Regions from separate parts of the Streptomyces sp. NPDC004435 genome, predicted to be linked through region 1. Evidence: riboswitches for the same ligand, from Rfam matches in the RefSeq annotation. Region 1 holds a riboswitch; the other holds the start of a gene.
What was found. A riboswitch is a leader RNA that binds a small molecule or an ion and turns the genes downstream of it on or off. The one in region 1 is predicted to bind cyclic di-AMP.
Positions count from the first base shown of each region.

Region 2: it holds a riboswitch for cyclic di-AMP, as region 1 does, so the genes downstream of both, ACFYT9_RS24295 (peptidoglycan DD-metalloendopeptidase family protein) here and ACFYT9_RS12710 (M23 family metallopeptidase) in region 1, are expected to answer to the same signal.

Region 1 is NZ_JBIAMB010000006.1:122,908-126,181, forward strand. Features, by position in the region: gene ACFYT9_RS12705 (M16 family metallopeptidase) at 1-915, shown strand, start outside; cyclic di-AMP (ydaO/yuaA leader) riboswitch at 1,112-1,272, shown strand; gene ACFYT9_RS12710 (M23 family metallopeptidase) at 1,281-2,051, shown strand; gene ACFYT9_RS12715 (GntR family transcriptional regulator) at 2,245-2,928, shown strand; gene ACFYT9_RS12720 (HPr family phosphocarrier protein) at 3,106-3,274, opposite strand, start outside.
Region 2 is NZ_JBIAMB010000013.1:211,302-214,575, forward strand. Features, by position in the region: gene ACFYT9_RS24280 (helix-turn-helix domain-containing protein) at 1-28, shown strand, start outside; gene ACFYT9_RS24285 (DUF6126 family protein) at 49-213, shown strand; gene ACFYT9_RS24290 (tyrosine-protein phosphatase) at 238-1,059, opposite strand; cyclic di-AMP (ydaO/yuaA leader) riboswitch at 1,449-1,612, shown strand; gene ACFYT9_RS24295 (peptidoglycan DD-metalloendopeptidase family protein) at 1,617-2,576, shown strand; gene ACFYT9_RS24300 (SGNH/GDSL hydrolase family protein) at 2,738-3,274, shown strand, end outside.

The sequences.
Region 1 (3,274 bases):
AACCCGAGCCGCCGCGCGGCCAAGCAGCTCTACAAGGAGCTCTTCCCGGCCACCGCGCGGATGTCCCGGCCGCGCCAGGGCACCAAGGAGACGGTGGAGGCCATCGACGCCGCCGCCGTCCGCGCCTTCTACGACGGGCACGTGCGGCCCGCCGCCGCCACCGCGGTCGTCGTCGGCGACCTGACCGGCGTGGACCTGGACAAGGTCCTCGCAGAGACCCTCGGCGGCTGGACCGGCAAGCCGGCCGCGCCGCGCCCGATGCCGCCGATCACCGCCGACGACACCGGACGGGTCGTCATCGTCGACCGCCCCGGTGCGGTCCAGACGCAGCTGCTCATCGGCCGGATCGGCCCGGACCGCCACGACGCCGTCTGGGCCGCGCAGGTCCTCGGTGTCTACTGCCTGGGCGGCACCCTGACCTCCCGTCTGGACGCGGTGCTGCGCGAGGAGAAGGGATACACGTACGGCGTGCGCGCCTTCGGGCAGGTGCTCCGCTCGGACGGCGAGGGCCACGGTGCCTCGCTGCTGGCCATCAGCGGCTCGATCGACACCCCCAACACCGGCCCGGCCCTCGACGACCTGTGGAAGGTGCTCCGCACGCTGGCCGAGGGCGGTCTGACCGACGCCGAGCGCGACGTCGCCGTGCAGAACCTGGTGGGCGTGGCGCCGCTCAAGTACGAGACGGCCGCCTCGGTCGCGGCGACCCTCTCCGACCAGGTCGAGCAGCACCTGCCGGACGACTACCAGGCCCGGTTGTACGCGCGGCTCGCCGAGACGGGCACGGTCGAGGCCACTGCCGCCGCCGGCAGCGCCTTCCCTGTGGACCGCCTGGTGACGGTCCTGGTGGGCGACGCCTCCGAGATCGAGGAGCCCGTGCGGGCCCTCGGCATCGGTGAGGTGTCCGTGGTGAGCTGACGCCTCGTCGGCCCGGCGGAGGTCTCCGATGTGATGAAGCGTCGGAGACCTCCGCTTTGTCCGTTATGGCGCCAAGGGTGATCGTTTGCCCTGTGGCGTGTCTTACAAATCAGCGAGACCGTTTGGTGATTGACATCCCTCCGGCCTAGCGTCGTCCCGGCTGTCCGACCGACGCACGCGCCGCACCCGCGGCACCGGGCAGCCATCGCCGAGTCCCCGTCAGGCGCGAGCCTGGGGAGCCGGGGACCCACACAGTCCCTGGGGTGAATCGGACGCCTTCGCCGCGCGGAGGGGCCCGTAGGAGACCTTCCTGCTCCGAACCCGTCAGCTAACCCGGTAGGCGAGAAGGAAGGAAAGGAACCGTCTTGGCGTTCACCCGTGCCACCGGGAAACATCGTGGTGCGAGCCGACTGGCTCGCCGCAGCGCCGGCATCGCCGGCGTGGCCGCCCTCGCCACCACCGGTGTCGTCGGCACCCTCGCCTCTCCGGCGCTCGCCGCCGACACGGACGACCGTTCCCCCGAGGACACCGGCCTCACCCGGGTGATCGCCGACGAGTCCATCGCCGACCAGCTCAGCGCCCAGGCCGCCGCCCAGGAGCTGGAGGTCGCCGAGGCCGATGCCCGCGCCAAGGCGCGCGCCGAGGCGAAGCGCCAGGCCGAGGCCCGCGCCCAGGAGATCCGCGAGGCCAAGGAGCGCGCCGCCCGTGAGGCCGAGCGCCGTCGGCTCGCCTCCTTCAACCTCCCGGTCGCCGGCTCGTACGTCTCCACCGGTTACAAGACCGGCGGCTCCCTCTGGTCCTCCGGCAGCCACTCCGGCGTCGACTTCCACGCCGCCTACGGCAGCTCGGTCGTCTCCGTCGGCTCCGGCACCGTCGTCGAGGCCGGCTGGGGCGGCGCGTACGGCAACAACATCGTGATCCGGATGAACGACGGCACCTACACCCAGTACGGCCACCTGTCGTCCATCGGTGTCTACGTCGGCCAGTCCGTCGAGCCCGGCCAGCAGATAGGCATCTCGGGCTCGACCGGCAACTCGACCGGCCCGCACCTCCACTTCGAGGCCCGTGCCACCGCCGAGTACGGCTCCGACCTCAACCCCGTCGCGTACCTCCGCGCCCGCGGCGTCAGCCTCTGACCCGTCACCCCGCGTCGAAACGGCCCCGGCTCACACGAGCCGGGGCCTTTTCGTGTCTCCTCGCCCGATACGGGCGCTGCCGCGGAGCGGGCGAATTCCGAGGGGGCATCGGAATTTCCGGCGCACTGCAATAGAGTCGCGTGAGAAGCGCCGCTCGAATTCGGTGCGCGCGGAGCGAAAGCGGAGGTCGGACATGCGGGTTCCCGCGCAATCGGTATGCACGGCGATCCGGGACGACATCGTCTCGGGGGTCTTCGGGCGCGGCAGCCGGCTCACCGAGGAGCAGCTGGCCCGCCGCTACGGAGTCTCCCGCGTCCCGGTCCGCGAGGCGCTGCGCACCCTGGAGTCCGAGGGCTTCGTGGTCAGCCGGCGCCATGCGGGCGCCCAGGTCGCCGAGCCCACCGAGCAGGAGGCCGCCGACCTCCTCGACGTACGGGCGCTGCTCGAACCGCTCGGCGCCGCCCGGGCCGCCCAGCGGCGCACCGACGCCCACCTCAAGGTGCTGCGCGGCCTGGTCAGGCTGGGGCAGGAGAGGGCCCGCCGGGGGCAGGGCGAGGACCTGCGGGCGCTTGGCGCCTGGTTCCACGAGACGCTCGCGCAGGCGTCGGGGAGCCCCGCGCTCTCCGCCCTCCTCACCCAGCTGCGCCACAAGATCGCCTGGATGTACGTGGTGGACCAGCCGGACCGGCCGGTGGAGGCGTGGGCCGAGCACGGGGCGATCGTCGACGCCGTCGCGCGCGGGGACGCCGAACGGGCCCGCGCGCTGACCGCCCTGCACGCCGAGCACACGCTCCCGCTGCACCGGCTGAAAAGGCCCGAGCGGGGCCACGTGAGGGTTTCGCAACATGCCGTCAACACGGCGAGCGTCCGGAATTAACACGGGCGCCGTATACAAAGAATAGCAATCCCGGAGTGCATTTCGTGCTGCCCGGAAACCGAATTGCCGAGACCCGGGATGCCGGGATTCATCCTTCCCGTAAATGCCGAACGGCCGTGTCGCCCGGGAATTCCGGGGACACGGCCGTCCGGGAGGAGAAGGAATCGACCCGCTGGGTCAGACCGTCTCGGGAAGCTCCTCGAGACCCTCGGCGACGAGCTTGGCGAGGCGCTCCAGCGCGGCCTCGGCGCCCTCGGCGTCCGAAGCGAGCACGATCTCCTCGCCGCCCTGCGCGCCCAGGCCGAGCACCGCGAGCATGGAGGCGGCGTTCACCGGGTTGCCGTCG
Region 2 (3,274 bases), on a different contig from region 1:
GGGCGGCGGCGCCCCGCACCCCCGCTGAGCCCCGAAGGGTTGACCGACATGTCCGACAAGTCAGCGAATTCCGCCCCGGTCACCGGCGAAGAGCGCGGTGAGGGCAAGTTCCCCAAGGGGCTTGTGCTCCGCCTCTTCGCGTACCTGATCGCCGGTCACCTCTTCGCCGGCTTCCTCTACCTGCTCTTCATGCTCGGCGGGCAGAACCAGTAGCCGGATCCCGGGACGGCGGCTTCCTCACGCCTCCGTGAGGAACCGCTCCCGCAGCCGCTCGCGGGTCTCGGGCGCCAGCTTCAGGCCGTCCGCGAGGTAGGTGTCCACCGAGCCCCAGGTCGCGTCGATCGTCTCGAACGCGGCCCGCAGGTACTCCACCCGCGCGTCGAAGAGCGGGCTGAGCAGCTCCATCACCTCGGGCGCCATCGCGTCCCGGGCGGTGGAGCTGCGGCGCACCTTGTAGCGGCGGTGCGGGGCGTCCGACTTCACGTAGTCGGCCTCGATCGCCTCGCGCTCCACGCCCAGGGCGAGCAGGGTGATGGCGATCGAGAGCCCGGCGCGGTCCTTGCCGGCCGCGCAGTGCATCAGGGCCGGGACGGAGTCCTCGGCGAGGGAGTGCAGGACCCGGCTGTGCTCGGCGGTCCGCTCCACGATCATCCGGCGGTACGAGACCGTCATCCGCTCCGCGGCCTTGCCGTCGCCCAGCAGGCCCCGCAGCGTGTCGAGGTCGCCCTCGCGGACCATCCGCCAGAACTCCTTGCCGTCGGCCGGGTCGCTCAGGGGTATGTTCACGTTCCGTACGCCCGGGAGCTCGACGTCCGGCCCCTCCACCTTCGCGTCGGCCTCGTTGCGGAAGTCGAAGATCGTGTGCAGGCCGAGGCCGTCGAGGAAGGCCGCGTCGGACTCGGTGGCGTCGGCCAGGTGGCCGCTGCGGAAGAGGGCGCCGGGGCGGACGGCGCGCCCGTCCGTCGTCGGCAGGCCGCCCACGTCCCGGAAGTTGCGGACCTCCGCGAGCTCGGGCTCGCCGGGTTCGAGGGGCTGGACCTGCGGCAACTGCTGCGTCACGGATGCTCCTGGGGGTGAGGTGTTCACGGGACCGGACGAGATCGGTTCCCCCCGCAATCATCCAGGGGCGCGGGTCGCGGCGCACCCCCCTGGTCGGTAATGGGCGATCTGTCCGTATTGAAATGCCTTGGGGTAACGCGCCCTGGTTGAGGGGGAGATGGAATTCCGCGCGTGAGCAGCGTCATAAAGGTGACGGATCGTGGCCGACGGCCCGCGCCAATCACCCGCCCTGAAAAGGGAATCGAGGGACCGTCATCGACGGAGGGTGACCGGAATTCCGGGCCCGAAGATCGCCCCGGAATGCCCGTCGAATACGGCGGCTTGTTCGCGCCGACCCCGCTCGTCTAGCGTCGCCGTCAATCCGGTCGGACCGCCGAATCCTGCCACCGTCCGGAATTCGACCCCATCCCATCGCGTGGCAGGAGCGGGGGACCCAAGGAAGTACGCCGGTCCCGCGACGCAGGACGGCTCGGGGTGAAGCCGCGTGACACACGCGGCCGGACATCTCCAGTCCGAACCCGACAGCTCACCTCGCAGGCGCCGGAGAGGAATTCGCCATGCCCGCGAACGGTAAGCACCGCCGCCAGAAGTCCACCTTCCTCACCCGTGGCCTCGTGGCCGCCGGCACCGGCGGCGCCGTCGTCGCCCTGCCGCTGATCGGCGCCACCGGAGCCCACGCCGCCGAGCAGGCCGCCCCGGCCGCCGTCTCCGCCGGCGTCGTGAGCGCCGCCGCCCACGTCCAGGCCGCCCCTGCGGCCAAGGCTGCCGCCCCGAAGACGTACTCCGTCGTCGCCGGCGACTACCTGTCCAAGATCGCCGCCGAGCAGAACGTGGCCGGCGGCTGGCAGAAGCTCTACTCCGACAACCGCCAGGTCGTCGGCGAGAACCCCTCGCTCATCCTCCCGGGCATGAAGCTCACCCTCGGTGCCAAGAACACCGCCAAGGCCGCCGCCCCGAAGCCCGCCGCCGCCAAGGTCGCCCCGAAGGCCGCCGAGGCCGCCCCGAAGGCCGAGCGCAAGGCCGCCCCGAAGGCCGCCGCCGGCGAGCAGACCCGCGCCTCGCGCTCCGCCGAGCGCGCCGCCGCCCCGGCCGCCGCCGAGCCGGCCGCCTCCTCCGGCTGGGTCGCCCCGGTCTCCGGCGGCGTCTCCACCCCGTACCGCGCCTCCGGCTCCATGTGGTCCTCCGGCTACCACACCGGTGCCGACTTCATCGCCTCCTCCGGCACCACCGTCCGCGCCGTCGGCGCCGGCACGGTCGTCTCCGCCGGCTGGAGCGGCGCCTACGGCAACGAGGTCGTCATCCAGCACGCCGACGGCAACTACTCGCAGTACGCCCACCTCTCCTCCCTCTCCGTCTCCTCCGGCCAGTCGGTGAGCGGCGGCCAGCAGATCGGCCTCTCCGGCTCCACCGGCAACTCCACCGGCCCGCACCTGCACTTCGAGATCCGCACCTCGCCGAGCTACGGCGCGGACATCGACCCGCTGGCCTACCTGCGCCAGCACGGCGTGTCGATCTGACCCGTCCGGCTCCACGGCCACACGAAGGCCCGGCACCTCTCGGTGCCGGGCCTTCGCCCTATTCCGGCTTGGCAAATTCTTTATCGGTGGCATATATCACCCGCCGTCAACCCCTCCTTACGGTCGCGTAGGTCACATCCGAACCGGAAGGATGTGCTGCCGTGGCAGACGATTCGAGAGAAACAGACAAGAACGCGTTCGGGTCATTCGGGTCGTACGCGGCGATCGGTGACAGCTTCACGGAGGGCGTCGGCGACCCCGGACCCGACGGCGGCTACGTCGGCTGGGCCGACCGCTTCGCGGTGCTCCTCGCCGACCAGCTGCCGGACCACGAGGACTTCCGCTACGCCAACCTGGCCGTCCGCGGACGCCTCCTCGACCAGATCGTGGCCGAGCAGGTCCCCCGGGCGAAGGAGCTCGCCCCCGACCTGGTGACCTTCTGCGCGGGCGGCAACGACATCATCCGGCCCGGCACCGACCCCGACGACGTCGCGGAGCGCTTCGAGCGGGCCGTCCGGGACCTCACCTCCGCCGTCGGCACCGTGATGGTCACCACCGGCTTCGACACCCGTGACGTGCCCGTCCTCAAGCACCTGCGCGGCAAGATCGCCACGTACACGGCCCACGTCCGCGCCATCGCCGACCGCTACGACTGCCCGGTCCTCGACCTGTGGTCGCTCCGCTCCGTCCAGGACCGG